Regions from separate parts of the Lysinibacillus sp. FSL W8-0992 genome, predicted to be linked through region 1. Evidence: riboswitches for the same ligand, from Rfam matches in the RefSeq annotation. Region 1 holds a riboswitch; each other region holds the start of a gene.

Region 1 (10,531 bases):
CACAGAATGTAAGACGAAACAAACCGCGCGCTAGCGAGGGTTGCGGCTTACACTGTGCCCACGGAAAGCGTAGTGGATTTTTACGAAATAGGAGCCGATACAATGCGATGTATCTATGCTAAGTGTCATATGTGGGGTGCCAGGCACTCAAACAATTCACCATGCATTTTATAATTTATTAAGTAAAAATCCACGAAGACTCCTGCGGGAACAACACAGAATGTAAGACGAAACAAACCGCGCGCTAGCGAGGGTTGCGGCTTACACTGTGCCCGCGGAAAGCGTAGTGGATTTTTACGAAATAGGAGCCGATACAATGCGATGTATCTATGCTAAAGTACCAGGCACTCAAACAATTGCTATTCTGCTCAGACCTTCCGCCCGTAGCGAAAATCAATGGCGGTAGCCACATTCGACATTACTAATTTATCTTGCGTAACTAGCCAATAAATGTTTCGTTTTGGCTCATACTAGTTATGATGGTATACTACAGGAAATGATAGTAGAGGAGCCTATAAATATGATTCAATTTATCCATTACCCTAAATGTACAACTTGTAAAAAAGCACAGAAGTGGTTAAACGACAATGGCGTTTCATACGAAGAGGTACACATTGTTGAACAACCACCTACGAAAGAGCAAATAAAGAGTTATTGGCAAGCTAGCGGACAGCCTCTGAAGAAATTTTTCAATACATCTGGCATGAAATATCGCGAACTTGGGTTGAAGGATAAACTGGCGGAAATGCCCGAAGATGAACAGCTCACACTACTTGCTTCTGACGGTATGCTAATTAAGCGACCAATTGTTACTGATGGAAAAAAAGTAACGTTAGGTTTTAAGGAATCAGATTTTGAACAAGCGTGGAAATAACAGCTTTAATCCTTGTTTTTATGAAAGAAGTATGGCACACTGAAAGTGAATATATTACATATTTATGGAGGGGTTTTTGGCATGAGCACACCTAAAGACTTACGTTACTCTGAAGAACACGAATGGGTAAAATTAGAAGATGGTAAAGTACGTATCGGTATTTCACATTTCGCACAATCTGAATTAGGAGATATCGTTTTCGTTGAGCTTCCACAAGTTGGCGACGAAATTAAAACAGATGATCCATTTGGAAGCGTAGAATCAGTAAAAACTGTTTCTGAATTATACGCACCAATTTCAGGTACTGTAGTTGAAGTAAATGCAGATTTAGAAGATAGCCCTGAATTCGTAAACGAATCACCATATGAAAAAGCATGGATGATCGTTGTAGAGCCTGCAGATGCTTCAGAGATTGAAAGCCTTATGACTGCAGAACAATACGAAGAAATGATTGCAGAATAAACAAGCCTATAATAGAAAAACGTCGGCATACACACCGGCGTTTTTTATTATATAGCACGAGGTATTAGTTGGTAATTTGATTTGTACAAAGCTTGACTCTGCAAGTAAATGATAGTACAGTGACTCACCATAAAATGTTGTCCAAATTGCGAAGCGACATGTGAAAATGATTGTTAACATGTAGATCTATGCATCGTGTGGAATCTGGTAATGGCAATGAATTGTTGTAGTAGATAACTGTCTAAATGGGGGTGGCGTGATGTTCGAAGGGAAATGTTTAATCGTGGAAGGCCGTTCGGATAAGCTTCAAATAGAACCTATTTTGAGTGAAGATGTTACAATACTTTGTACAAATGGTACAATTGGTGTGCATCAATTAGAAGAATTACTCGACCCATATGAGGGCTGTGAGCTATATACATTTTTTGATGCAGATGCATCAGGAGATAAACTACGAGCATTAATGGACAGACATTATCCTGAGGCGGAGCATTTGCGAACAATGCCTACTTATAAAGAAGTAGAAACTACACCGAGGAAAGTGCTTGCGATGATTTTATTGCGCGCGTATTTTTCCATCCATAATGAATATATTTTGTAAGGTTGCGTGAAAAATGGAAGAATGGTCAAAAGAGCAGTGGGAAACGGCTGTAAAATCTGGTGAAAAAACTGCCTTTTATTTATATACACCGATGTGCGGAACTTGTGCAGTTGCATCTAAAATGATGGATATCATAGAACAGTTACTGCCACAGTTGAAATTAGGTAAGGCAAATATAAATTTTTTAGAGCAAATAGCTTATGATTTTCAAATCGAAAGTGTACCTTGTTTACTCGTTAGCGATCGAGGAAAAGTTATAGACAAGGTTTATGCATTTCAATCCGTACCGTTTTTATACGAATTGTTAAAAAAACCAATTGACTGAACTTTGCTAGCATGGTAAAGTAACAACTATATTAAAAACTATTAAATATATCGAACTCTTATAAAGAGCGGCGGAGGGAAGTGCCCTATGAAGCCCGGCAACCATCACATATGTGAAAAGGTGCCAAATCACTCAAAGATTTTTCTTTGAAAGATGAGAGAACGGTTTAGCGTATAAAATACGTGACCCCTTCTACTTGTCTATGAGTGAAGGGGTTTTCTATATGAGAAAAGGAGTATTCGCTATGATACAGCTTCAAAATATTACGAAGAAATACAAAACCGCAAATGGCGAATTAACTGCTGTTAAAGATGTCAATCTTACGATTAACAAAGGTGAGATTTTTGGCATTATCGGCTATAGTGGCGCTGGTAAAAGTACGATGATTCGTTTATTAAACGGTTTAGAAAAGCCGACAACAGGTACGGTGAAGGTGAACAATCAAGAATTTTCATCTATTAAGGGCCAAAAGTTGCGTGATGCTAGACAAAAAGTAAGTATGATTTTCCAACATTTTAACTTACTTTGGTCAAGAACTGTTGCTGAAAATATCGCTTTTCCACTTGAAATTGCAGGTATAGCTAAGAGTGAGCGAGACGCACGTGTGAAAGAACTGATTGCACTTGTCGGTTTAGAAGGACGTGACAAGGCGTATCCATCACAGCTATCAGGCGGTCAAAAGCAACGCGTTGGTATCGCACGAGCACTTGCTAATAATCCTGAAGTGTTGTTATGTGATGAAGCTACATCGGCACTAGATCCAGAAACAACAGATGCAATTCTTGATTTGCTTGTCGACATTAACGAACGATTAGGTTTAACGATTGTATTAATTACCCATGAAATGCATGTTATCCGCAAAATCTGTCATCGTGTAGCGGTAATGGAAGCTGGAGAAATTGTGGAGCGTGGTGAAGTATTACAAGTGTTCCAAGCACCACAAGCGGCGATTACTAAAAAATTCGTTTCGCAAATTACCGATACGAAGGAAACCCAGGAGACAGTTGCACAGCTTAGAGTAAATTATCCAACGGGACACCTTGTTAAGCTTGTTTTTGTTGGTGAAAAAACAGAGCAACCTGTTATATCGCATTTAGTAAAACAGTTTGATGTGGAGATTAGTATTGTCCATGGCAATATCTCACAAACTAAAAATGGCGCATACGGTACTCTTATCGTGCAAATTGATGGCACGGATACAAATGTAGCAGCTGCACTAAATTATTTAAATACAGTTGAAGTACAAACGGAGGTGATTGCAAATGCTAACTAGTCTCTTTCCGAATGTCGACTGGGAAAAAATGTGGACAGCCACATATGAAACACTTTATATGACCACTCTTTCAACAGTCGTAACATTTATACTTGGTTTAGCCATTGGCATAATCCTCTTTTTAACGAGTCCAAACCAATTATGGGCTAATAAAATCGTTAACTTTTTAACAGGATCGGTCGTTAATATATTCCGTTCGATACCATTTATCGTGTTAATTATTTTACTAATACCATTTACGAAGTTTTTACTTGGGACAATTCGAGGAGCGAATGCAGCGCTACCAGCACTTATTATCGGTGCTGCACCATTCTATGCACGAATGGTATTAATTGCATTACGAGAAATTGATAAAGGCGTTATTGAAGCGGCACGCTCGATGGGTGCTAAAACGTCCACAATTATTTGGAAAGTACTAATTCCAGAATCATTACCGGCACTTATTTCTGGGATTACCGTAACGGCTGTAGCACTCGTTGGGTATACGGCAATGGCTGGAATTATTGGTGCTGGCGGCCTAGGAAACTTAGCCTTTTTAGATGGCTTCCAACGTAATCGCCAAGATGTGACATTAATGGCAACTATTTTGATCTTAGTAGTCGTATTTATCATTCAATGGATTGGCGATATGATTACAACGAAAACAGACAAACGTTAAAAAGGTTAACCCGGTTTTTACCGCTAACATATTGATTGAACAAATAAAGGGAGTGTATACAAATGAAGAAGTTATTAGCAGGATTATTTTTATCAGTACTTGTACTAGCTTTAGCAGCTTGTGGTGCTGGTAACAAAGACGAAGCAGGTTCAACATCTGGAGATAAAGCAGACGACAGTGCAAAAACTGAAGAAAAAGTAACATTAAAAATTGGTGCTTCTAACACACCACACGCAGTTATTTTAGAACAAGCAAAACCGATTTTAGCTAAAGAAGGTATTGATTTAGAAATTGAAACGTACCAAGACTACGTACTACCTAACCAAGATTTAGATTCAAAAACTATTGATGCAAACTATTTCCAACATATCCCTTATCTAGAACAACAAATTAAAGATAATGGCTATGATTTCGTAAATGCTGGCGGCGTACATATCGAGCCAATCGGTATTTACTCTAAAAAATATAAATCTCTTGAAGACCTTCCTAAAGGTGCAACAATTTTATTATCGAACTCAGTTTCAGACCATGGCCGTATGCTGTCATTGTTAGAAGCAAAAGGCTTAATTAAATTAAAAGATGGTATCGACAAAACAGCAGCAGAAATTAAAGATATCGTTGATAATCCGAAAGACTTTAAATTCGATGCAAATACTGCACCAGAATTACTTGTTCAAATGTTTGAAAACGAAGAAGGCGATGCTGTTCTTATCAACTCTAACTATGCAATTGATAACGGCTTAAACCCAATTGATGATGCAATTGAGCTTGAAGATAAAGAATCTCCATATGTTAATATTATTGCGGTACGTGCTGGAGATGAAAATAAGCCAGAAATTAAAAAATTATTAGAAGTATTAAAATCTAAAGAAATCCAAGACTTCATCCTGAAGGAATGGAAAGGTGCAGTAGTACCAGTAAAATAGATTTTTCTAACACTATAGTACAAGCCATGAAAATGGTTTGTACTATTTTTTTTTGGGGAAAGATAAATAATGGTTTGAAATCCAATAATTAAGTTCTTTTATTTTTTTAAAATTGTTTAGAATTTGTTTAGATTCATTTAATATGATTACTGATATAATATTATTCGCCAATAATACTGAAAAAAATTTGGTATTTAGTCCTGATGGAGGTGAAATCCTATAACGAAATTTTTTAGGAGTGGTATTTTAGTCATGTTTTGCCTGTTGTTTGTTTTAATGAGCTGCTCACAAGGAAAAGAAAAAATAACAAAAAAGCCCATTTCATCAACTGAGAGGTTTGTTGTTGAAGAACTAATGACAGAAGATAACTTATTACGTACTGATTTAACGCAACAAAAAGATGTGTTTTTATCTGAATCAGTCGGATTATGGTTGACCTATTTACTAGAAAAAGATGATCAAGCTCGCTTCGATGAGCAGCTTGAAGTGATTGATAATTATTTTTTAGAGAAGAAATTTATTGTCTGGCGAATTGACGGTAAAAAACAAGCTACTGTAAACGCACTGATTGATGATTATAGAATCATGCGAGCGCTATTTGATGCTGGGGAGAAATGGAATGATGAACGTTATATTACGTTAGGGAAGTCCATTGGCAAGAACATTGTAAAGTATGGAATGCAAGAAGATACATTTGTAGATTTTGTTGATGTTCATACACATAAAAAGGCTAACACTATTACATTAAGTTATATTATGCCTTCTGCACTTTTAAAGATGCAACAATATGATGTTTTATCTAAAGCACAACTAGAGCATCAATTATCTATTTTAGCAAAAGCTCCAAAAGCTCAAGCAGGTTTTTTCCCAAAATATTATGATGTCGTATCAAAAAACTATGAATATGATACAGAGTTACATATGATAGATCAATTGTATACTGCTTACCATAGTGCAACTTTAGGTTTAGAAACGAAGCCCTTTACCAATTGGTTGCTGTCTTTATATAGTAGAGATCATAAATTGTACGGCCGCTACGATGCTAAAACAGGTGAACCAGCTGTTACATTCGAATCGCCTGCTGTTTACGCAATGGCAACTCGTTATATGTTGGAAATCCATAATGATATGATGGCTGAAGAATTTTTCCGCAAAATGGAATCGCTAAAGGCCAATGCAAATACGGGGTATGTAGACGTGCAAACAAATGCGACACATATATTTGATAATTTATTACCACTTCTAGCGGAAAGAGAGGTCGACGATGCGAACAGCAATAAAATGGAATAAAGCTATATTTCTTTATGGAATTTTACTTATTTTGCTTCTCCAATTACCTGCTTATTTTTTACTACATCAAGATATTGAAAGTTTATTATTATATATCTTTTTAGTACTTATTGTAATCCTAACACTATGGAGAGGTACGGTTACTGGGCTAATAAGTAGTTTATTATTTATTTTTATCAGCGGCTCCACATTACTGTATATCGGTATGACTGGTTCTGTAGCATTGTTAAGTAATGCATTTTCAATGCAACAATTTTTGGCATATGGTGTTGTTTTACTACTCCTAGTATTATGCGCCGGAAAGATTCATGAATTATTGTTAGCACAAGAAAAATATATGAAAAACTTACAGCAGGATGTCAAAAACTTTGTAGCCATTGATGTAGAGACTGGTTTTGATAATGAATCCCGTATGCGTGTGATTGTTAATGAAGAAATGCGAAGAGCGGATCGTCATCAACATTCTTTTGTTTTTATTATGCTAAAGCTTGAAAACTATGAAAAATTTAAAAAGCTATATGGTTTCAAAGAAGCACAATATTTATGGAAGCAACTGGCGGAAAAAATACAACAATCCGTTAGACAAACAGATAAAAAATTTCGCTATCGTGAAAATTATCTTGCCATTTTATTAATCGATACATCGGATCAATACATTGATATTATTTACGAAAAGTTGGATCAAGCTTTAAAAAACCATCAATTATTAAATAAGCGATGGGTGACACTAAGCTACAAAACAAGTTATTTTACTTACTCGCCACAGATGGATCAAAGTTTTGATGATTTATTAGCAGAAATGGAAAGAGAGATGAAAACAAGTGCGCTTTAGATTTGGCTTGCTCGTCTTCATTGTTCTTTTTTATTTAGTTAGTATGCCTCAGCATTATCAAGCAAGTGTCGATGATAAAGACATTGCACTTATTTATGTTACTAGCAATCAACAAGTTGATGAAGATGTGCAAATTCTACGTGAAATGCTAAATGCTTATACAGATGTAGATGTTATCCCAGTGGAAAATATTAAAGAAGATACATTGGCTGGTTATAAACGTATTGTCATTTTAAATGCCTATAAGATGCATATACCTTTCCAAGCATTACAAGCTATGAACAATTTCCATGGACCCGCTGTTGCTATAGGGGAGAATATTGAGCAGATTTCCTCATTCTCACATTGGCAAAAGGGAAAAAAAGTCGAGCTTCGAAAAATTGGGGAACATGAATTGCAGAGTCCAATTGAATGGACGGTCATGACGCCACCTAATGATGCTGAAGTTATACAAATGGCATCTTCATTTAATGAAGACTTCCCTTTTATTGTGAAAGAAAAAAATAGCAATTGGTCTTATATAGGTAAAGTGATTCAAACATCTCCTTTAGTATATGACTGGCCATCGATATTTGGTGATCTATTGAAAATATCATCTCCAAACATTCATCCTGCATTTATCGTGTTATCAGACATTAATGTGGAAACGGATGTTTTGAAGTTAAAGGAAGTAGTTGAACAATTAAAGCAATTGAATGTTCCTATCAACTTACAGATTAGCCCACTATATGAAGTAGATGGTGCAATTTATTATTTACAGGACAATAAGGCATTGCTGAAATATTTACAACAATTACAGCAGGAGGGGGTAGCTTTTATTTTATCTTCTTCACAAGCTAACATAGAAAAAAGTCTAGATTATTTAGTATTGCAGAAAATTTACCCTACTTTAATTCTAAATGATAGCGCATTTTTCAGTGGAGTATTGCGACAACAAGAAAATCATTTTTATATAACCGAAAGAGATTTACAAACAATTTATCCTTATACGATAGCAGCAATAAATGATGTGAATGTATATCCACTGTATTCCACACAGCAGTCGATTCGTAATATCAATAAAGCGCCAGGTTCAACTATTGGAATCCAATATCCTAGCTACTTAGGGGCTCATCATGTACAAGAGCTTGTTGAACTCTTAAACAAACAAGTACAGCTAGAATGGCTTGATTTTAGAAAAACAGAACAGTTTGTACAGACGTCTAACGTATCAATAATGCAATCAGCAAACGGAGAGCAAAAGATACAGCTTTCTTTTACCAAACTGGATCGCTTAAAAAAGATGTTTGATGAGCGGCCATTTGAAGTAGTTTTATGGCTGTTAGTAATCATAGTATCGTTATTTGTTATTGTATTTTTTATGAATACTTTGAGACTACGTATAACGCTACGTAAGCGATTATTTGAGGAGAGGAAAAGTAATGGCTGATATTTTATTTTATATTTCATTGTTTCTCATATGGATTATGCTGTTATACCATATGTTTTTAATGCAAGGGGGCTATTTGCATTTTCGATCTTATGAAAAGGTTATCGATGAATGGTCAAAAAAAATGATAGATGTTCCAACAGTGAGTATCTTCATTCCTGCACATAATGAAGAAGTTGTTATTGAGCAAACTTTACGGGCAATGTCCCGATTGTTTTACCCGAAAGATAAGTTGGAAGTAATCGTCATTAACGATAATTCATCGGATAGAACAGGAGAGATTGCAAGAAAGTTTACAGAAAAATATCCATTTATACGAGTAATTGAAACAGTAGAACCTTATAAAGGTAAGGGCAAATCTTCTGCATTAAATACAGCTTTAGCGGATTCTACTGGGGAAGTTGTTATTGTCTATGATGCAGATAATACGCCAGAGCGTATGGCCATTTGGTATTTAGTTATGGGGCTTGTAAATGACCCAAAAGCTGCAGCTACCGTGGGGAAATTTCGAGTGGTAAATGCGACTGAAACATGGTTAACACGATTTATTAATATTGAAACGATTTGTTTTCAGTGGATGGCACAAGGTGGTCGTTGGAAGTGGTTTAACATTGCAACAATTCCAGGTACCAATTTCGCCATTCGCCGTAGTATTTTAGAACAATTAGGTGGATGGGATGTAAAGGCGTTAGCGGAAGATACTGAATTAACTATTCGTGTCTATAATTTAGGCTATCATATCCGCTTTTTCCCAAAGGCTATTACGTGGGAACAAGAACCAGAGACGTTGAAAGTATGGTGGAAACAACGAACACGCTGGGCAAGAGGAAATCAGTATGTTGTGCTAAAGTTTTTAAGCCAATTTTTCACATTGAAAAGAAAAAGTATTATTTTTGATTTGTTTTATTTCTTTTTTACTTACTTTTTATTTTTCTTCGGCGTCATTTTATCCAACATTTTATTTATCACCAATCTTTTTTACGATATTGGACTAACTGTTGGAGATATCGCAATTGTTTTATGGGTATTGGCTTTCTTGTTATTTTTAGGTGAAGTGATGATTACCTTAAGCATTGAAAAAACAGAAATGAATCGTAAAAATTTTTTCTATGTCATTTTAATGTATTTTACATATTCACAAATGTGGATAGTATTAGTTATTTGGTCGCTATTTTTAGAGATAAAAAGAGTTTTTACTGGCCAAGAAGTGCAGTGGTATAAAACTGAGCGCTTTGCAAAGAAAACAAAATAAGGAGAACAATAATGAGAGTCTTACTTTATATTTTTACAGTCTTAATCAGTTTGCCGTTCTTAGCTACGCATGCCCTAGCTGCGCCAATCACAGTAGAAAAACAAACAATAGCTATTGAGGCAAACAGCTTAGCAAAAAAACCATTGTTGTCTCAGGCAATTGAATTACCAGGGCCTTCCTCTTCAAGAGATTTCTATTACACGCTCAGTCAAGATGTAGAGGCGAAGGGACAAACTGTTTCATTTCAAATACAGCAGTCAGAGCTGTTAATAGCGCCATCCTCTTTTACGGTAAAAGTGGATGATATCGCAATTAAATCGATTGCATTAACTTCAGATTTATTGAAGCAAACTGTGACTGTTACTTTACCGGAAAGTGCCTTAATGAAAGGAACGCATAAAATAACAGCTAGTTTTTATGGTATTTTGAAAGAAGGTGTATGTGTAGCACCTGGCAATGAGGGCAATTGGTTACGTATCGATATTTTATCGTCTATTTCATCATTTAATGAAAGTACAAAACAATGGACATTGAGCAACTATCCTGAAGCGTTTGTAGGCTATGAAGATTATAGAACAACACTTATAGTACCTGATGAAGCTTCAGAAC
Region 2 (10,531 bases), 1.4 Mb from region 1:
CGTTTAAGTTCTTCACGCTTTTCATTCAATATATGATAGATACCTTGACCTACAGTTCCAAATCCTAAGATCGCTGCCTTTATAGTTGCCATACTTGTTATTCCCTCCAACGTACATTTCTCCAGTTTTATATATATATAAAGTCTGTGCCTACAAGCACATATTCAAATAATTCAAAATTTAACCTAAAGAAAATTGTAACGCAAATAAATACATTGCACAAGAAAAATCTTTCTAGGATGGACAATTGTTTTCTCTAGGAGTGCAAAAGAAATCGGTTTCATTGCCTTTATTATACGTTTTATTAATAAATCTATAATTTTTGAACAACTTTTGACGAACTCTTATTACAAAAAGAAATGCCTTTCTTCTATTATATATGTATGAAGATACCCGTTATAGAATAAGCTGTTTTGAAAAGCAGTAACTATTTCCACAAGTAACGTAAAACGCAACAAAAAGCTCATTCCCTATAGCAGTAGAGAATGAGCTAAAAAATATAAGGGAAAGTTAACTTGCTTGTAAAAATAATCGGTAACGATATTGCGCTAAAGCTGATTGCACTAGCTTTATTTCTTCTTGTGTAAAGTTCGGTACTGCATATGTGCGTTCAATTAATTGAAACGACCCGTATTTTAAATAATATTCTGTCGCTGGTAGTGCAATATGACTTGTACCGTTAGCTTCATACTCTTCAAAAACTTCTTTGACTATGTAGCCTTCTTCTTTAGCATATACGATTTCTTCAAAAGCACTATGTCCAAAAGTTTGTTGCCATTTTGTTTCAACTGTCGAAAGTAAGTTTTGAATGGATAGGTTGTTCACAAAATGTTGACTTTCATTTAATTCATAAATTATATAAGCTGTTACATTTTGTGCACGATAAACATTTCCCATTTAAAACACTCCTTCGATCAGTTTTTTTAAGCGAGTGTAGCTACTGGCTATGTAGCTACACTCTTTTCATATATTTATTCAAAAGTGGGGGAGCACTTATGAAAACAAATTAATTGTTACCACCTAAACTGTAGCGGCATTTAGAATTACGTAACATCGACAATCTTTAAAATTGTTCTAGGTTGGTAGCCATTCGAACATTTAACTTAATCCCTAGTATATAGCATGGTTTTAATCAAGTCAACAATACTTATAAAAATACTAGGTATTATTTATAGGAAATTTCAGATAACTTACCGAATGAGGTAATGATTGATGTAGCAACGTTATACGCATTACCAAATGAGGTACTTCGAATGAGAAAATACGTTAACGCTACGACATGAACCTAATTTATCAATTTATATTAAGCTTCTACTTTTTGTTCAGTAGGTGTTACTTGTGCAATTGCTTGTTCTAAGTCTGCAATAATATCCTCAACTGCCTCTAAACCGATTGATAAGCGAATGAGCGACTCGGATACGCCAGTTTGGATTAGTTCCTCAGCAGATAATTGTTGATGGGTTGTAGATGCTGGGTGAATAATTAACGATTTTGCATCTCCAACGTTTGCTACATGCGAGAATAGTTTCACGCTGTCTATTAGCTGACGCCCTGCTTCTCGTCCACCTTTAATGCCAAATGTAAGCACTGAACCGAAGCCATTTTTCAAGTATTTCTTCGCTAAGTCATGGGAAGCAAAATCCTCTAATCCATTATAGTTTACATATTCCACGGATGGGTGGTTACGTAAATATTCAGCAACTGCTAACGCATTCTCATTATGTTTAGGAATACGCAAATGAAGCGTTTCTAAACCTTGTAGTAAGTTAAAGGCAGCATCAGCACTTAATGTTGGACCAAAATCACGTAGTAGTTGCACACGCAGTTTTGTGGCAAATGCAGCAGCTGCAGTATCAATACCATATCGCAATCCATGATACGATGTGTCTGGCTCTGTAAATCTAGGGAATCTACCTTGTGTCCAATCAAATTTCCCAGCATCTACAACAACGCCACCTAAAGTTGTACCATGACCGCCGATCCATTTTGTTGCTGAGTGAACAACTATATCTGCACCAAAGTCGATTGGCGTTGCGCCATATGGTGAAGCAAATGTGCTATCAATAATTAATGGCAAGCCATTTTCATGTGCAATCGTTGCTACTGCTTCTACATCTAAAACCTTTAAACTTGGATTGCCGTAAATTTCAGCAAACACTGCTTTTGTGTTTTCATTAATCGCAGATCGGAAGTTCTCAGGGTTTGTTTCATCTACAAAAATTGTTTTAATACCGTAGTTTGGTAGTGTATTTGCTAATAAGTTATATGTTCCTCCGTATAAAGAGCTTGCTGCTACGATTTCATCCCCTGCACTTGCTAGATTTAAAATTGAAAATGCGATAGCTGCTGCACCTGATGAAAGTGCTACTGCTGCTGTACCGCCTTCCAGTAAAGCGACGCGTTTTTCAAAAACATCTACAGTTGGATTTGTAATACGTGTGTAAATATTGCCCGCTTCTTCTAATGCAAAAAGACGTTGCGCATGAGCAGTGTCTTTAAATACGAAAGCTGTTGAACGGTACACTGGTACAGTTCGAGAACCTGTCACTGGGTCAGGCTCTTGACCACCGTGTAATAGTAATGTTTCTGGTTTGAAATTCGACATATTTTCTTCCTCCTTAATGGTTTTACGATGGTACCGGAGATGAGGAGGATTTATGTGTAGAAAACAAAAACCCTCTTCAGTTAAGAAGAGGGTTGCGGTTGCAAGTTTTCCTCCCCTTATCTGCCAGATCCAAGTAAGAATCTGTAGGAATTAGCACCTTAGCAAGTTTGTCACTCACTGGTTGCCGGGCATCATAGGGCCTATCCCTCCGCCGCTCTTGATAAGAGTATGTGATTCAATTTCCATCGTTGTTACACAGTATAAACATAGACTTTTTTTCTGTCAACAGTAAAATTTATTTTTTTCTGAAACTTCTGTCTGCTAATTTACGTAATAAGAGCACATACACTATATTAAAAAATAAAAATGAAAGGAGCATTTTTTATGGAAAAAGCCATTATTTTTTTTATTATTATTATCATCGGTTATTTAATCGGCTGTATCCACGGATCTAAAGTAGCACAATTTCTATCGGGTGTAGATTTAAAAAAGACTGGTCATGGCAATGCTGGTGCCTCGAACGCAACGCTTTCTCTTGGCTGGAAATACGGCCTATTAGTGGCGCTAATTGATATTGGTAAAGGCGTCGGTGCTATTCTCTGTGCCATCTACTACTTTTCTTCTAATGCATCACAATTCACCGAAATACAAACGTGGCTCTTAATCTATACAATGGCTGCTAGTGTTATTTTAGGGCATAATTTCCCATTCCATATGGGCTTTAAAGGTGGCAAAGGTACTGCCTCCATTATTGGGATTTTACTTGCTGTCGATTGGAAAATTGCTTTATGTGCACTTATATTATTTGTGATTTTATCTTTCGCTACAAACTATTTAATCGTCGGTGTGTTAGAATTTTATATTGTATTTTGTACAGCAACTTATTTATGGATACCTGGAATTGGCCCAACTATTATTTCCATTCTACTTTTATGCATAGCGTTCATTTTGCATATTGAAAATATTAAAAGGCTATTCCAAGGAACAGAACCGAAAGTAACATCTGCCTTTAAAAAGTCAGCATAAACCAAGAGGATGAGACATATCTTTGAGGACACTAGTTGGTGGTAACGAGAGGTGTGACTCCTCGGCTACAGTACAAAATTAAGACGCAACTGACAGCGTGGCAGCGACGATTACGGCTGATTGTGTACCCGTGGAATGCATCCGCAGAAGCAGACATCAACGCATAGCAAAAAGTGTTAGATTGATAGCAGTCAATCTAACACTTTTTAAATATATTATTTAGCAAATGATGGATCTAGCATTGTACCGTTCTTTGCTAAATTCACATGCCAAGAAAGTGCTTTTTCTAAATCATGCGGTGTATGGTGACCACCTGTTGCTTCATTTGCGTCATTAAAGTACGCCCATAATTGCTCTTTATAATCTGGATGCGCACAGTTTTCAATGATTAGACCGACACGCTCTTTAGGTGCTAAACCTCTTAAGTCTGCAACGCCCTGCTCTGTTACGATAACATCCACATCATGTTCGGTATGGTCTACATGCGAAACCATTGGAACGATACTAGAAATTTTTCCACCTTTTGCATACGATTTTGTCACGAAAATACCTAATCGTGCGTTACGAGCAAAATCTCCAGAACCTCCAATACCATTCATCATCTTTGTGCCAGAAACATGAGTTGAATTTACATTCCCATAAATATCTAATTCAAGCGCTGTATTGACAGAGATCAAGCCGAGTCGACGGATAATTTCTGGGTGATTAGAAATTTCCTGTGGTCGTAATACTAATTTATCTGCATATTTTTCAAAATTTCCGTAAACTTGGTTTCCTACTTTTTCAGATAGGGTAATAGAAGTAGCAGATGCAAAGCTTACTTTTCCAGCATCCATTAATTCAAATACAGCATCCTGTAGTACTTCCGAATAAACTTCTAAATTTTCAAACTCGGAATCTTTGAAACCTAATAATACAGCATTCGCTACTGAACCTACACCTGATTGTAGTGGGCGTAAACTCGTAGTTAAACGACCTACTTTAATTTCTTCTCTTAAGAAATTCAGTAGATGATTTGCCATAATATCTGTTTCTTCATCAGCGGGAACAATCATTGATGGTGCATCTAAAATATCTGAAATAACAATGCCTTTTACTTTGTCTAAATTTAGTGGAATGCCAATTGTACCAAGACGATCTGACACATCTAGCATTGGAATTGGATCACGTTTACCTTGTGGTCCTGGAACAAAAATATCATGCACACCTTCTAATGCATCAAGCTGTGCTATGTTTAGCTCGATGATAACTTGGTCTGCTTCTTGTACGAAAATCGGAGAGTTACCAACTGAAGTTGTAGGAATCAATAAGCCATCTTCTGTAATAGCAGCAGCTTCAATAATAGCGAAGTCAATCGGACCAATAATGCCTTGGCGTACTAATTCAGCATTGTGTGATAAATGGGCATCAACATAAGTAACTTCCCCACTATTAATCATGTTTCGAATACCTGCGTCTCCTTGGAAAGGACCTCGCTTGCGAATAACACCAGCTTCTGCTAAGTATTGGTCAACTTCAGGCCCAAGTGATGCACCTGTATATACATCTACCTTGAAGCTTTCTGTTTTTGCTTTCTCAACAAGTGCAAGCGGTACCACTTTTACGTCACCTGCACGTGTAAACCCGCTCATACCAAGTACCATGCCGTCCTTAATCCAAGATGCTGCTTCTTCTGCTGATACGACTTTGTTTCGTAATTGTTCATTACGAAGCTTTTTTGCTAACTTTTCATCCATTCCTTATTCCTCCATCCCACATTTATTTACTTCAACTAGATTATTTGTCCTTCACATCGGTACACCCAACCAATGTAAAAAAACAGGAGATAAATAACCTGTCGTCATACATAATTTTACACTATTCAGAACATTTAAGCTATATCTAACAAAATATTTTACTTTACGAGTGAATTAAGTATTAGTCTTAATTATTTGAAAATAGTTTCATCTTAAACGTTCACCCTCTTTTATATTGGATTTGATTCGATTTTAGCTATAAATCGTGATATGCTCTTGGTATATTAATTGGGAAAAGGGGACTTTATAGATGGTTAAAGAATTATTACGTAACCACTCTTCGGTTCGTATTTATGATGGGAATCCTATATCTAAAGAAATCGTTGAGGATTTAATTGCTACTGCACAGATGGCAGCAACTTCTCACTTTGTACAAGCATATAGCGTAATTTGGGTAACGGACGAGGAGAAAAAAGAAAAGCTAGGTTTGCTGTCAGGAAATCCACGTCAATACGAAACTTCAGGTGGTGCTTTTGTATTTTGTGTAGACTTTAAACGACTACAAATGGCAGGGAAATTAGAAGGCGTTGATATTGTTGCAGATTCGGCTGAGAACGTTCTTGTTGGCGTAGCGGATGTATCATTATTTGCACAAAATTTTGTTATTGCTGCTGAATCTATGGGATACGGTATTTGTTATATAGGCGGTGTACGTAATAAGCCTGAAGAAATTAGTGAATTATTTAATTTACCTGATTATGTATTCCCATTGTTCGGTTTAACAATAGGCGTTCCAGCTCGACGCAATGAGGTTAAACCTCGTTTACCAGTGGCTGCTATCCTCCATGAAAATGCATACAATACGGAAAAATATGAGGAACTGTTACCTGCTTATAATGAAACAATGGAAGAATATTACAATAGTCGTTCCTCAAATCGTAAAATTGATAATTGGACAAAGCAAATGGCTGATTTTTTAGTTGAACAGCGTCGTCCACACATTAATAGCTTCCTAGCACAAAAAGGATTTAATTGGAAATAACATTACTTAAGTGGGGTTACTATCGTCTGATAATAACTCCACTTTTTTCATATTTTCAACGTTTTTTTAATGCCAACCTAGTATTTTTGACTTGATTGATATGTTAAATTCAGGTACAAATTAAACGAAAAGACTCTTTCCTTTTCCAACATTTCCATTAATATTAATAGAAGGACCCTATCTCGAAAGGAGTTTTGTAAAAATGTCCTTTGTTAATAAGCATCTTGCCCGTACCCTAGAACAACAACATAAGAGAAGCGTAAGAGGTTTATTTTTAAAAATCCAAGACTTAAATAACGAGTGTTTACTTTTAAGAAAGCGACTTGAACAACATATCGACCTCAATCAATACAAAGAAGCTATTGCATATGTCGATCAATTCGTTTCCTATACAACCATTTTAAACTTAAAATTTGTGACAAATACTCAAAACCTAGAAGTGGTTGTGCTGCATACACTTTTATTGGAGCATATTATAGCAAACGAAACAGCCCATTCTTTGGAGTACGAAAATAATTTGTTACAAGGCTATATTCATGAGATATTCGCATTAAACGATCACGCCGCAACACTCTTTTCTAATCATAAAGAAAAGCTGCTACGTTACATCGAGAATCAGACTACATAAAAAAGACGATCAAGACAACAAAATTCATTGTGCTGATCGTCTTTTTTTTATTGTAAGCCTTTAATTATTAGCGAGCGTACTGGTAAAAATTGCTCTCCTGTATTTCCATAAGTTAGTATTACTTCGTCACCTTCTTGTAAATAAATTGCAAGAGGCTCCGTTTCTGCACTTACTAAATAATTTTCACCATTATTCAGTAAAAACGATACGATGGTAAAGTCACCGAGGCGCTCCTTATAAACGCGCAGTACTGTTCCACTTGCATTTTTCTCTTCTGCATTTGAACTACCATCTACCGTACTTCCACCACGGCTAAGTGCTGTTTTATATAATTTCAATGCTTCTTTCGGTGTTGTTGCATAAGCTGAAATTTCAGGATTTGCTGCGGACACGATGAAATAATTTTGTAAGAAGCCATTAGCATCTAGCACTGCTGTTAACCAACTTGCCTCACCATAAAAGTTATACAATACAGGCATTTCTCCTGCCCACTTTTTCTCAATAAATTTCTTTTCAATGATTTGCAAATTCCCTTGTGAATCCATATACGATTCATCTTGATTTCCTGTGTAATATGTCGCTTCCCCAGTTCGGGCATTCGTTAATGAGTAGCCAAGCATTGAATCCACGCCCTCTTTCGGACTTGTGAAGTCAGTGAAATAATACATATCGCCTGCCTCATCGAATATTGGGCTGACATTTGATTCCGTGCCTTCATCTGAAGGTAATTTGACATCTTTCTTACCAAACATACTATTCCAGTAACCATGAACGTATTTTCCATAATAGCTATTTTGTAAACTTACTGTCTCTGGTGAAACGGCACCATCAATAAATGCCGGAACATCATCTAATTTTACAAGCTCAGATTTACCTGTTAATGCATCTACAAGTACAATGCCCTGTACATCAAAGCCATTTCGTGCAGAAATAAATTCCCCATAAGAACGGATATAGTATGGTTTACCGTCATCATCAATTTCTAGCTGAACATCTCCATAGAAAATAAGGAATGGATGTTGCAAGCGTATATGACGCTCTAAATTAGCATTTAAAAACGCAGAAGGAACGTATTTCATTTCCTGCGGGATAAATTTAGGATTGTCAGCTGAGTCCGTCGCACTCATCGTAAAATAACCTGGTGTCGTTTTACCATTCATCCATTTAAAGAAACCAGAAAATTCAACTGGTGCGATATAAACATACTCACCATTTACTTTTTGAATTTGTAAACGTCCTAGCTCGTAATAACTTGTATTCGGTACTTGCCCAAATGCTTTTTTCATTTTATTTCGGACGAATTTAGGTGGGACACTTGCTGGTGTTTGCGTTTCATCAAACGGCTTAATCTCAACTTCTTCTTTCATTTCCGCTGATTTGAATTTATCGTTAGCATTCCACAGTGGCGCGGACAATACATAGACCCCAACAACTAAGCTTGCTAAAAATAAAACACCTTTAATCTTTCTTTCAATACCACTTGCAAGAAATGCACCACATAAAGTGAGTAGTATAATTACTGGCCAAAAGACAAGCCAGTTAACATCAATTTTTGTAACATACAGCGCAATACCCGACGCTATAAATCCTATTACAAAAACACCAATAAAAAAGTAACCAACTACTTTTTTCGATTCACCATCTTCACGCTTCTTCGTTATTAGCGGTGTTAATAGTACACTCGCAATTAATGCAATGACTACAGAAGCTATTAATAGCTTAGTCATACCGTTCACCCTCTCCTCACTTACTGTCTACTTATTTACGGTTACATATTGAAAAAGTTTCAAACATAAGTTGAATTGGATACATCTCCCCTTCACTTAATAGAAGAACATTGCGAGGTAAAAAGAGCTTATACTTGAAAAAGGAAATTTAAACACCGATAGAGAATTTCAATGTAAAGGAGCTGAAAAACTTGGCTAGAAAAATTTTGTTAACGTTTATCATACTATTTGGTCTTTATTATATTTTTTTCTTTTCACATATTGACCAAAGTTTGAAACTAATATTCAAAGTCATTCCTATGATTTTGATTATAATTATGGCTGCAACCCAAAAAGCACAATCAATTAAAAAATATCAACTGTTAATAGTTATTGGGCTAATATTTTGTATGGTAGGCGACTACACATTACAATGGTTTCTTATTGGTCTTTCAAGCTTCTTAATTGGCCATATTTTTTATATTTTTGCCTTTTCAAGTACAAATGAACAGCCAGTACCAACATGGGCGAAAATTGTATTACTGTTATATGGTGTATTAATGGCGGGCTGGATTGCCACTACTGTCTTTAAATCTGGTGAAACTATACTTACTTTTGCAGTTTTAGCGTATATTTCAATCATTTTAACAATGGGCTGGACTGCCATTCGCACTCGTTCTACTTTCGCTATCATTGGCGCAATATTATTTATCGCATCCGATTCCTATTTAGCGATTAATAAATTTGTCATGCCATTACCTTTTTCACATGAAGTTATTATGATGACCTATTATAGTGCTCAAATACTTATTGCATTGAGCATCCTTCAATATTCCGAAATCCGAAGTAAAGTGGTACAATGAAAGTGCCTGGCACTCAAACAATTCAGAATTGTTTGAGTGCCAGACACCTACAAAGGAGGCCGTATATTCTATGAAAGAACAAGTAATCGAGCGATTAATTCGCTACGCAAAAATTGATACACAATCAGACTTCACAAGTGAAACAACTCCTTCCACTCAAAAGCAATTTGACTTATTGCATGTATTGAAGGATGAACTTGCCGCAATCGGCTTAACAGACATTACATTAGATAACAATGGCTACTTATTTGCAACACTTGAAGCAAATACAGATAAAGAAGTACCGACTATTGGCTTTTTAGCGCATGTGGATACAGCAACAGACTACACTGGTACAAATGTTAATCCGCAACGAATTGACAATTATGATGGCGGTGACATTCAATTAAACGAAAATTTAGCCATGTCTCCAACTGAATTCCCTGAACTAAAAAATTACATTGGACAAACTCTAATTACAACAGATGGTACGACACTTTTAGGTGCGGACGATAAAGCGGGTATTGTTGAAATCATAACTGCTATGGAATATTTAATAAATAATCCTTCAATTAAGCACGGTAAATTACGTGTAGCGTTCACTCCTGATGAGGAAATTGGCCGTGGACCGCATAAATTTGATGTCGCTGCATTTGGCGCTGATTACGCATATACAATGGATGGCGGACCACTAGGTGAACTTCAGTACGAGAGCTTTAATGCTGCAGGTGTTAAAGTTATTACAAAAGGAACAAGCGTACACCCAGGTTCAGCGAAAAATAAAATGGTCAACTCTATCACAATGGCTATTGCTTTCCAAAACGAAATGCCTACAGATGCAGTACCTGAAAAAACAGAAGGCTATGAAGGTTTTATCCATTTAATGGGCTTTAAAGGCGCTATTGAACATACAGAGCTTTCTTATATTGTACGTGACCATGATCGT
Region 3 (10,531 bases), 150 kb from region 1:
TAAATCTGTACGACCAAAGTGACCATAAGCAGCCGTTTGTTTGTAAATTGGGCGACGTAGATCTAGCATTTTAATGATGCCTGCTGGACGTAAATCAAATAGTTCGCGAACCCATTGTACGATTTCGCTTTCGCTTACTTTTCCTGTACCAAATGTATCTACTGCGATTGATACTGGTTGTGCTACACCAATGGCATAAGCAAGTTGGACTTCAGCACGTTCTGCTAAACCTGCAGCAACAATATTTTTTGCCACATAACGAGCAGCATATGCAGCTGAACGGTCTACTTTTGTAGCGTCCTTACCAGAGAATGCACCACCACCATGACGTGCATAGCCACCGTATGTATCAACGATGATTTTACGCCCAGTAAGTCCAGCATCTCCTTTAGGTCCACCAATAACAAAACGACCTGTTGGGTTGATGAAATATTTCGTTTGAGCATCTAATAACTCACTAGGTACTACTGGTGCTATTACTAACTCTTTTAAGTCTGATTGAATTTGTTCAAGTGATGCTTCTTCATCATGCTGTGTTGAAATAACAATAGTATCGACACGAACTGGGATGTTGTGTTCATCATACTCAATTGTCACCTGTGTTTTACCGTCTGGACGTAAATATGCTAGTTCACCTGATTTACGTACTTCTGTTAAACGACGAGCTAATTTATGCGCTAAACTAATAGGTAATGGCATTAACTCAGGTGTTTCGTTACAAGCGTAACCGAACATTAAGCCTTGGTCACCTGCGCCAATAGCTTCAATATCTGCATCAGTCATAGAACCTTCGCGCGCTTCTAATGCTTGGTCTACACCTTGGGCAATATCTGGTGATTGTTCACCAATTGCAACTAGTACTGCTAAGTTTTCAGCATCAAAGCCATATTTACCGCGTGTATAGCCGATTTCTGCTACTGTATCACGCACGATACCTTTAATATCTACATAAGTAGAAGTAGTGATTTCCCCTGCTACTAATACTAATCCTGTTGTTACAGTTGTTTCACACGCTACACGTGCATTTGGATCTTCTTTTAAAATGGCATCTAAAATGGCATCCGAAATTTGGTCACAAATTTTGTCGGGATGTCCTTCTGTTACACTCTCTGATGTAAACAATCGACGGTTTGTCATTTGATTTTCCTCCTATTACTCTTACAAATAGCATTTGCGAAATTAATACGGTACTCATTACCCATGTCAAGTTCGCTCCTGAAGGATAGAACTTTCAAGCCGTTGTTGCTTTTAACATGAGGATTTCGAAAGATCCGTCATTATAATAAGGAAAGAATTGTATATACTTACCTTTACATTCATTATGAAAATAAAAAAAATCCTTTTCTCACGTACTTTACATGAGGAAAGGAATAATGACTTCGTAACCTTTCACTCTTATCGTTCAAGGGTTTTCCCCTTGCATCAGGTTGGCACCAGCGCATGTCGTGAAATAGTTCATGCAGGTTGCCGGGTTTCACAGGGCCTGACCCTCCACCAGCTCGGGATAAGAGTATCCGTTCAATTCCTCATCTTACGTAAAAGGTCGAACGTTGTCAATTATTTTATGACTTTTTGTTGAAAGTTATTTAAAACACGAAAATAATTTTTGAATTAGTATAGATTATTAAAGCAATTGTGTTATACTATTTTTGAAATTAAGAAAAACTCCCTCAAACTCAAGGGAATACTATAAAAAAGGATGGTATTTAATCGATGAATTCAGTAGAAATTGCAAACGAACTGAAGGAATTATTAAACGGCGGGAACATTAACGTTCAACTTTCAGTACCACAATTAGCGGAAAAAGCTACATCTCGTGGTGAGGCTATGTTAACAGTAGATGGCGCAGTTCGTGCAGAAACTGGCAAATACACTGGTCGTTCACCTAAAGATAAATATACGGTAGAAGAAGAAAGCACAAAAGATAAAATTGACTGGGGTAAAGTAAACCAACCAATTTCTTCGGAAGTGTTCGATAACTTATATGTAAAAGTAGTTAAATACTTAAAAGAACGTGACGAATTATTCGTATTCAACGGTTTTGCTGGTGCTGACAAAGATTCACAATTAAGCATCCAAGTAATCAATGAATATGCTTGGCATAATCTTTTCGCCCATCAATTATTTATCCGTCCAACACAAGAAGAATTAGCTTCTCATGTTGCTGACTTCACAGTTATCTCAGCTCCTAACTTTAAAGCAGATCCAGCTATCGATGGTACATCTTCTGAAACATTCATTATTGTATCACTTGAAAAGAAAATCATCCTAATCGGTGGTACTGAATATGCTGGTGAAATGAAAAAATCTATTTTCGGTATTATGAACTACCTATTACCACAACAAGGCATCCTATCAATGCACTGTTCAGCAAACGTAGGTGAAGCTGGCGATGTGGCATTATTCTTCGGTTTATCTGGTACTGGTAAAACAACTTTATCAGCTGACCCTGACCGCAAATTAATCGGTGACGATGAGCACGGCTGGTCTGACAACGGCGTATTCAACATTGAAGGTGGTTGCTATGCAAAAACAATTAACCTTTCTGCTGAAAAAGAACCTGAAATCTATAACGCAATCCGCTTCGGTTCTGTACTAGAAAACGTAGCTGTAGATCCTGAAACTCGTGTTTGTGATTACGATGATGTTTCATTAACAGAAAATACACGTGTTGCTTACCCTATCCAATATATTGAAAATATTGTTGATCCATCTGTTGCAGGTCATCCAAAAACAATCGTTTTCTTAACTGCTGATGCATTTGGTGTATTACCTCCAATCAGTAAATTAACAAAAGAACAAGCAATGTATCACTTCCTAAGTGGTTTCACATCTAAACTTGCAGGTACTGAACGTGGTGTAACAGAGCCAGAACCAGTATTCTCTACATGCTTCGGTTCTCCTTTCCTTCCACTTCCAGCAACTGTTTATGCTGAAATGTTAGGTCAAAAAATCGATGAGCATGGCGCACAAGTATTCTTAGTAAACACTGGCTGGACTGGTGGCGAATACGGTACAGGTAGCCGTATGAAGCTTTCTTACACTCGTACAATGGTACGTGCTGCAATCGATGGTAAACTAAACAACGTTGAAACGACTCAAGATGCTGTATTTGGCTTACACATTCCTACATCAGTTGAAGGCGTACCTTCAGAAGTGCTTAACCCACGCGATGCATGGGCAGACAAAGCTGCTTATGATGTAAAAGCTGCTGAACTTGCTGGTCTATTCAATGGCAACTTCAAGAAATTCTCAAATGTTTCTGAAGCAATCACTAAACTTGGTGGTCCATTAAAATAATAATGCGGCTAAGGGAACGATTTATTCGTTCCCTTTTTTTTACCCGTTTTTATAAAAAATACTCTTCAAATTTTTATGTTTTGGATAGTATTGGAGGATACATATGAAAAAAAAATACAAAATACTAGTTGGCATCATCGTTTCATTATTTGTATTGTTTATCGGAGCTGGATTTATTGCAGGCAATTACTTTTACAACTTGGCGTTAAATCCACAATCTGATAAATCAGCCGTTCTTGATGCACCACATAATTTAATTGATTCAAATCCGAATGAAGTGAAAGAGAAAGAGGCTCGTGAAACATGGTTTAACAGCCATTACGAAGAAACAACGATTCAATCCGTAGATCAACTAAAACTACATGCCTATTCCATTAAAAATCAAAATGATTCAAACAAATGGGCAATTATTTTTCATGGATATTCAAGTGATGGATTACAGATGACCAAGTATGCAAAACACTTCTATGATATGGGCTATAATGTACTTATTCCTGATGCGAGAGGTCATGGTAAAAGTGAAGGAGACTATATCGGAATGGGCTGGCATGATCGCTTAGATGTCGTGTCATGGATTGACAATACGGTTCAATTAAATAACGATGCAGAAATTGTCCTTTTTGGTGTTTCGATGGGAGGCGCCACAGTAATGATGGCATCTGGTGAAGAATTACCTACAAACGTTAAGGCAATCATCGAGGATTGTGGCTATTCTTCTGTTTGGGGCGAATTTTCTTATCAGCTAAAAGCGATCTTCCACTTACCAGCCTTCCCTATCATGTATTTTGCTTCAGCCGTAACGAAATTAAAGGCTGACTATACACTTGGTGAAGCTGATACGGTCAAACAAGTTGCAAAATCACAAACACCGATGCTATTTATCCACGGTAGTAACGACACATTCGTCCCTTCTTCAATGCTAAATGAAGTCTATGAAGCAGCCAATGTGCCTAAAGAAAAACTACTTGTTGAAGGTGCTGGACACGGTAGAGCCGAAAATGTAGCAGGAGCAAAATATTGGGAAGCAATCCAATCTTTTTTAAGCACCTACGCAAAATAATCGGTGCCAGTCACTCACACAATTTACTATTCTAGTCCTATTTTTTATAACTAACATAATAAAAATCCACGAACATTCCTATGGCAACACAAGTAGCCTAAGCCGCAACAACGGCACAGTTAGCGAGGTTGCGGCCTACCTTGTGCCCATGGAATGCGCAGTGGATTTTTATGATTTATAAGTGCCAGTCACTCAAACAATTTAAAATGTTCCTTTGCTATGATCATTGTTTCTTCATCCATTCGCACAAAGCGCGCACAGTTTCGCGATTTTGAGCAGGTGGATATTGATGTGCAAAACGGTAATCATACCACGTTTCAAACTTTTTATTGGCGTCCTCTAAGAAAAATACTAATTGCCTTGCATGTTCAATATCTACATTTTCATCACGATAGCCGTGAATAATAAGCACCGGTGCTGTAATGTGTTCAACTTCAAATAAAGGTGTACGTGCATCATAAGCCTCTGGTACACGATTAGGTGTCCCTCCAATTACGCGTTTCATCATACGACGCATATCTGTCCGCTCCCAATAAGTAGCTGTCGCATCTGAAACACCTGCCCACGTAACAACCGATGTAATATCTTTACGTAAAATTGCCGTCCACAGCGCCATAATACCTCCACGTGAAAAGCCAAACACATGAATATTATCATTGCAAAATTGCTTTAGCACATCTACTCCATGCACTGCATCATAACGATCCTGACCGGCAAACTCATCACGACCTTCTCCTCCTCTATTCCCTCGATAGTAAGGGGCAAAAACGATAAAACCTTGTGCGGCAAACTGAGCAACACGAGCTGGTCTCACCATGCCGATGCTTTGCATTCCTCCACGTAAATATAAAAACCCATCGTATGTACCTTCTGCCTTAGGCTCTGCTAGCAAGCCTTTAACCCGTAATCCAAGTGATAAATAAGTAATTTCTGATAAACGAATAGCTGGATTCGGTGAAGGGTATGGACGTTTTTCAACTATTTCACCATTGATCGTCATAACGCTTCAGCTCCTCTAGCATTTTTTGCATGCCTTCGTCCTTCATATGAAAGCTTAAATTTTGGTGACTTACAAACTCTTCATCAGTTAGCCAGACCATTCCCGATGTCTCCAAGTCAAACTCTACCTTCTCCTGACTTACAAATTGCGCAGTAAAGACTGTTTTACAAAACAATAGTTCACCATGGACAGCGTATTCTGCGAACCAACGAAGATTTTTCACATGTACACCTGTTTCTTCAAATACTTCTCTAACAGCAGCTTGTTCTAATGTTTCGCCAGGTTCTACCTTACCACCTGGAACTTCTACGCCACGACGCTTATGAATCGTGCATAACCATTTATTTTTATGCTTTAAAAAGATAAGTACATGCTTTGGCTCAACTTCAAACTCACCTCTTGTAAAGCTTAAATCGACTTGAAAACCATTTAAATCTGTAAATGAAAACATTCCATTCCACTCCTATTATTATATTGTAACGAATGTATTCATTACGTTCTGCTGACTTTATTTCATATACTGCGAGGAATCAATTACAAGGAAATAGTGACATTCTTCATTTGTTATATTGATAAATCGATGCTCTGTATCCGCTTCAAAAAAGAAGGAATCCCCTGCTGCTAATTCTTCATAAAAAGTGCCGCGTCCTAATTCAACACGTAACTTCCCGCTTTTAACAAAAATATACTCTTTTACGCCTGATTTATGTGCAGGAAATATACCCGATTCTTTATTGGCTGGAATGATATTTAAAACAAACTCAATGCCTCTAGAAGGAACGGAAGGTGATAATAAATGACGTTGAAACCCAGACTTTTCGTCGACATATATTGGGCGTTCATCTTTTCTTATAACTACAATATCCCTTTTTTCCTGTTGATCTAACAAAGCAGAAAGCGTTGTATTTAATGCCTCCGCAATTTGACAAGCTATTTGAATCGTTGGATTTTTTTCTTCTCTTTCAATTTGAGATAGCATCGAGGCACTCACGTTACTTACGACTGAAAGCTCCTGTAATGTCATCTTATTTTTTTTTCTAATAGCATTTACTTGCTTTCCAAATCCCATTATAAAAGCTCCTCTCACTACTTCGTTATTGTTCGTCCTACTATTATTTTTACTTTAGTGAAATTTTTATTTCAGAGATTGCCCTTCTACTATGATATTGTACATTATCTACAACAATCAACTTATAAGATGGTTCCCCTCAATACAGAAAAAATAACCAACATTACATATTTACACTTTAGTGAAAATAAAATATACTAAAGCGAATAAATAGTACATAGGAGTGTTGTTCAATGATAAAAGTCGTTTTAGCACTATTACCTTTAATTAGTATTTTATTTATGATATTCATTTTAAAAAAATCTTCTATTTTTACTGGCACTGTCGCTTGCATACTTACAACCGTTATCGCTATTTCTCCTGTATTTCACACCAGCGTCGTGTTGCTTCCTAAACCTTTCATCAAAAGTTTTCTTACAACAGTGCCAGTAATTTATATTTTATTTTTTGGCATTTTATTATTTCATTTAATGGAGAAATCAGGAGCGATACAAAAAATAGCTACTGCCATCGCCACCTCTACCGATGACAAAACGTATCAAGTGTTGTTATTAGCTTTAGGGCTTTCACCTTTAATTGAATCTGTTAGTGGCTTTGGCTTAGCGGTAATTGTTATTGCACCTATTTTAATAGCTTTAAAATTTAATGCGATCCAATCTTCCCTCATTGCATTAATTAGTTTATGTATAATTCCTTGGGGGACGTTAGCGATGGGCACAATGATTGGTGCATCATTAGGAAACATTCCCTTAGAGGATTTAGGTGTTGGTAGTGCCCTTCTGTGTATCCCTATTTATATTTATTTCGCCTTTTTAGTTACTTATATTGGAGTGGGAAAAAAAGCAATGAAAAAGAAACAATTGCAAATACTATGGATTGGATTGCTATTAGGTTTAAGCGTGTGGATTTGTAATCGCTTCATCAGTGTCGAGCTTGCAGGTTTAGTTGGGTCATTAACAGTTATCATAACAATTTTTATGATGATTACTTTACACAATAGGAGCAATCAGCATCGTTCTAATGCATTGTTAAAAAATATTTCTCCATATTTGCTGTTAATCGTTTTATTGTTCATTTCAAGAACCATTCCGCCCATTAAAGATTTTTTAACTCACCTATTTACCGTAACAATAAAGTCTTATCATTTTCAGTTATCTTTTTTATATTCGCCTGGATTTTTTCTCTTCATTGTTTGTCTTTTTACATGTATATTATTCCGTTTAAATAGCGCATCAATAATCGATAGCATTAAATTAACAATCAATAAATGTTACCCAGTATTGCTTACTACTTTTTTATATATTGTTGTTTCAGAAATGATGTCAGAGGCAAAGATGATTCAGCTACTATCTTTAACTGCTGCACATTCTTTTGGTTCACTTTTTATATTCATTACACCTTTAATTGGCGCTACGGGGGGTTTTTTAACTGGTAGTAATACGGCTTCAAATACGATGTTTATTCGATTACAAACAGAAACTGCGATACAGATTGGAGCTTCTCCCACTTTACTCGCTTGTATCCAAAATGTTAGTTCATCATTAATGACAATGGTAAACCCTTCTAGAGTCGCGTTAAGCTGTTCTGTTTGTAATATAACTACACTTGAAAACAACATTCAAATAAAAATGGCTATAGTTAGTATTGGTACGCTTGCCATTATTTTTATAGAAATCATTTTCCAATTACTATTTCTAAAATAAAATATTTAAGATAAAAAATGTCTAGCATAAAAAGCTAGACACGTTTATTGAAATATGGAAGCTGTTCTACAAATTCCTTTGTATCGTCATCTCCATATTCGTGAATGAGTGCGTAAATTTTCTTTAACCGTAAATCTAATTCGTCATTTTCTCTGTCCAAATGATATTGCAAATAAGGTAATTGCGCACGCCATCCATTCGCAATTTCTAATAGTTGCATTTGTTGAAATATTTTTTCGAAGACATCCAATGCTTGTCGATCTACGTTGAGCTCGAAATTCCATTGACCCTCGTATGGATTTGTATAATATGTTTTTTGAGCAAGTGAAAAATATACACGCTGACGATCCATTTATAACACCCCTTTTTCCATAGTATGGTGGTAAACAGAATGTTTTATTCGCTGGAATGTCAAACTTCCTTCACAACTAAACTAGAGCATCTATTTTATAATAGGTATAATGAACAAGAACGGAGTGAATGCAATGAGTTTAGTCTCGCTCTTAACGGTAGCAATCATAATCGTTGTTTTAGTTACAATTGCTACCATTGTAAGTGTCAATCGTGCTTATGCCTTTAAGCATACGGTTGATGAAAAGCCTAATCAAAGTTTTCATCAACACGATGAATAATCAATTACGCCACGACGTAATTGCACCAGATTTATATAGCCCGATCAGAAAACTTCTGTAAAAATCTGTTGACAGTCGCAGGGCCTTAATTTGTTTCAGCTATCGTTTGAACCTAGCCAAGCAAATTATAAACACATTCTTAAGATCATCTTTTATAATTACAATAACGAATAGAAATTGGAGTGAAAACAATGGGTGTGCCATTACCAATAATAATTATGATTGCCATGATGATGCTAATGTTTGGTGTCTCCGTCATTGTCATTCTCAAGAAAAAAGGCGACTTTTTTACACAAACAATTGATGCTAAGCCTGAGCAATCAAATTCACATCACAAGGATGGTCAAGCATGAAATATCCCTTTATATGGCTCATTCAGTTTTACAGAAAATTCATCTCACCTATGACGCCACCAACGTGCCGCTTCTATCCAACATGCTCCTCATACGGACTAGAAGCTTTTCAAAAGCACGGTGCTATTAAAGGTCTAATATTAACCGTAATACGTATTTTAAAATGCCAGCCACTTCATCCTGGTGGCTTTGATCCTGTGCCTGAAAAATGGCCTTCGAAAAAGAATTAATTTTCGAAGGTCATTTTTTCTTGTACTTTTTTCCGATGTGCGTTATTATAGAAACTGTCAAAAAAATAAATCGTAATGATTACTATTTGAAAGAGGTATCTAACATATGAAAAAAGTATTTCTATTTTTCTTAATTACTGTGCTTGCATTATTTACAGCTGCCTGCGGTGATAAATCATCTACATCGAAACAGACGACGGACAATAAAGACAAGTTATCCGTATACACAACTGTCTATCCATTGAGCTATTTTACAGAGCGAATCGGTGGCGATTTTGTAGAAGTTTCTTCTATTTATCCTCCTGGTACAAACGAGCATACATTTGAGCCAACACAAAAAGATATGATGAAATTAGCAGATGCGAATATATTTTTTTACATCGGCTTAGGGCTTGAGGGCTTTGTTGAAAATGCTAAAAAAACTTTAGCCAAGGAAGACGTTACAATGGTTGCGACTGCAGCTCAAATTTCCGATGAAAAATTAGCGGTTAGCACTGGCCATTCGCATGACGAAGAAGATGAAGCTGATCATGACCATGAACATGATGCAACTGAAGAAGATCACCATGATGAGCATGAAGCTCATGATCATGGTAGTGTCGATCCGCACGTATGGCTCTCGCCTATTATTAGTCAAGATTTAGCACTATCTATTAAAAATACATTAGTTGAAAAAATGCCAGCACAAGAAGCGACATTTACAGCAAATTATGAAGCTCTAGTAAAAGAGCTACAAGATTTAGACAGTGAATACAAAGCGATGGCTGATGCAACTCAAGACAAGACATTTTTTGTGTCACATGCAGCATTTGGCTACATCGCTGGCCAATATGGTTTAACACAAGTCCCAATTGCAGGCTTAAACTCACAAAATGAACCTTCTCAAAAAGAACTAACAGCAATTGTCGATAAAGCGAATGACTTAAATATTCATTACATTTTATTCGAGCAAAATGTTTCTTCTAAATTAGCAGAAGTCATTCAAAAAGAAGTTGGTGCTCAATCACTTGTATTGCATAATTTAAGTGTGTTAACAAGCGATGATGTAAAAAATAATGAAACGTACTTTACATTGATGAAGAAAAATATGCAAACATTAGAGAAGGCACTTAATGAGCATAAGTAATACAAAAAAACTTAGTTGTTAATATGAAGAAGGAGGTGCCCCAAGCAAAGGGGACACC

What was found. Region 1 has a riboswitch for S-adenosylmethionine ahead of NSQ74_RS08405 (methionine ABC transporter ATP-binding protein). Riboswitches for the same ligand answer to the same signal wherever they lie in the genome.
Region 2: linked by a shared signal. The riboswitch ahead of NSQ74_RS01415 (O-acetylhomoserine aminocarboxypropyltransferase/cysteine synthase family protein) and the one ahead of NSQ74_RS08405 (methionine ABC transporter ATP-binding protein) in region 1 are both predicted to bind S-adenosylmethionine.
Region 3: linked by a shared signal. The riboswitch ahead of metK (methionine adenosyltransferase) and the one ahead of NSQ74_RS08405 (methionine ABC transporter ATP-binding protein) in region 1 are both predicted to bind S-adenosylmethionine.

Annotation. Positions count from the first base shown of each region.
Region 1 is NZ_JBBOZQ010000001.1:1,743,646-1,754,176, forward strand. It holds gene NSQ74_RS08385 (arsenate reductase family protein) at 521-874, shown strand; gene gcvH (glycine cleavage system protein GcvH) at 956-1,336, shown strand; gene NSQ74_RS08395 (hypothetical protein) at 1,596-1,937, shown strand; gene NSQ74_RS08400 (thioredoxin family protein) at 1,951-2,262, shown strand; SAM riboswitch class I at 2,318-2,422, shown strand; gene NSQ74_RS08405 (methionine ABC transporter ATP-binding protein) at 2,507-3,535, shown strand; gene NSQ74_RS08410 (methionine ABC transporter permease) at 3,525-4,193, shown strand; gene NSQ74_RS08415 (MetQ/NlpA family ABC transporter substrate-binding protein) at 4,256-5,119, shown strand; gene NSQ74_RS08420 (glycosyl hydrolase family 8) at 5,372-6,409, shown strand; gene NSQ74_RS08425 (diguanylate cyclase domain-containing protein) at 6,384-7,241, shown strand; gene NSQ74_RS08430 (hypothetical protein) at 7,231-8,670, shown strand; gene NSQ74_RS08435 (glycosyltransferase family 2 protein) at 8,663-9,922, shown strand; gene NSQ74_RS08440 (cellulose biosynthesis cyclic di-GMP-binding regulatory protein BcsB) at 9,934-10,531, shown strand, end outside.
Region 2 is NZ_JBBOZQ010000001.1:340,937-351,467, forward strand. It holds gene NSQ74_RS01405 (homoserine dehydrogenase) at 1-92, opposite strand, end outside; gene NSQ74_RS01410 (hypothetical protein) at 511-897, opposite strand; gene NSQ74_RS01415 (O-acetylhomoserine aminocarboxypropyltransferase/cysteine synthase family protein) at 1,304-2,605, opposite strand; SAM riboswitch class I at 2,719-2,832, opposite strand; gene NSQ74_RS01420 (glycerol-3-phosphate acyltransferase) at 2,990-3,631, shown strand; gene NSQ74_RS01425 (succinate CoA transferase) at 3,847-5,367, opposite strand; gene chrR (class II chromate reductase ChrR) at 5,678-6,409, shown strand; gene NSQ74_RS01435 (hypothetical protein) at 6,612-7,037, shown strand; gene NSQ74_RS01440 (hypothetical protein) at 7,085-8,764, opposite strand; gene NSQ74_RS01445 (lysoplasmalogenase) at 8,956-9,606, shown strand; gene pepT (peptidase T) at 9,677-10,531, shown strand, end outside.
Region 3 is NZ_JBBOZQ010000001.1:1,896,762-1,907,292, reverse strand. It holds gene metK (methionine adenosyltransferase) at 1-1,137, opposite strand, end outside; SAM riboswitch class I at 1,393-1,511, opposite strand; gene pckA (phosphoenolpyruvate carboxykinase (ATP)) at 1,714-3,300, shown strand; gene NSQ74_RS09515 (alpha/beta hydrolase) at 3,404-4,360, shown strand; gene NSQ74_RS09510 (alpha/beta hydrolase family protein) at 4,584-5,360, opposite strand; gene NSQ74_RS09505 (NUDIX domain-containing protein) at 5,344-5,811, opposite strand; gene NSQ74_RS09500 (helix-turn-helix domain-containing protein) at 5,869-6,429, opposite strand; gene NSQ74_RS09495 (L-lactate permease) at 6,663-8,132, shown strand; gene NSQ74_RS09490 (transposase) at 8,167-8,484, opposite strand; gene ytzI (YtzI protein) at 8,618-8,764, shown strand; gene NSQ74_RS09480 (hypothetical protein) at 8,956-9,117, shown strand; gene yidD (membrane protein insertion efficiency factor YidD) at 9,114-9,347, shown strand; gene NSQ74_RS09470 (metal ABC transporter solute-binding protein, Zn/Mn family) at 9,454-10,473, shown strand; gene NSQ74_RS09465 (transglutaminase domain-containing protein) at 10,492-10,531, opposite strand, start outside.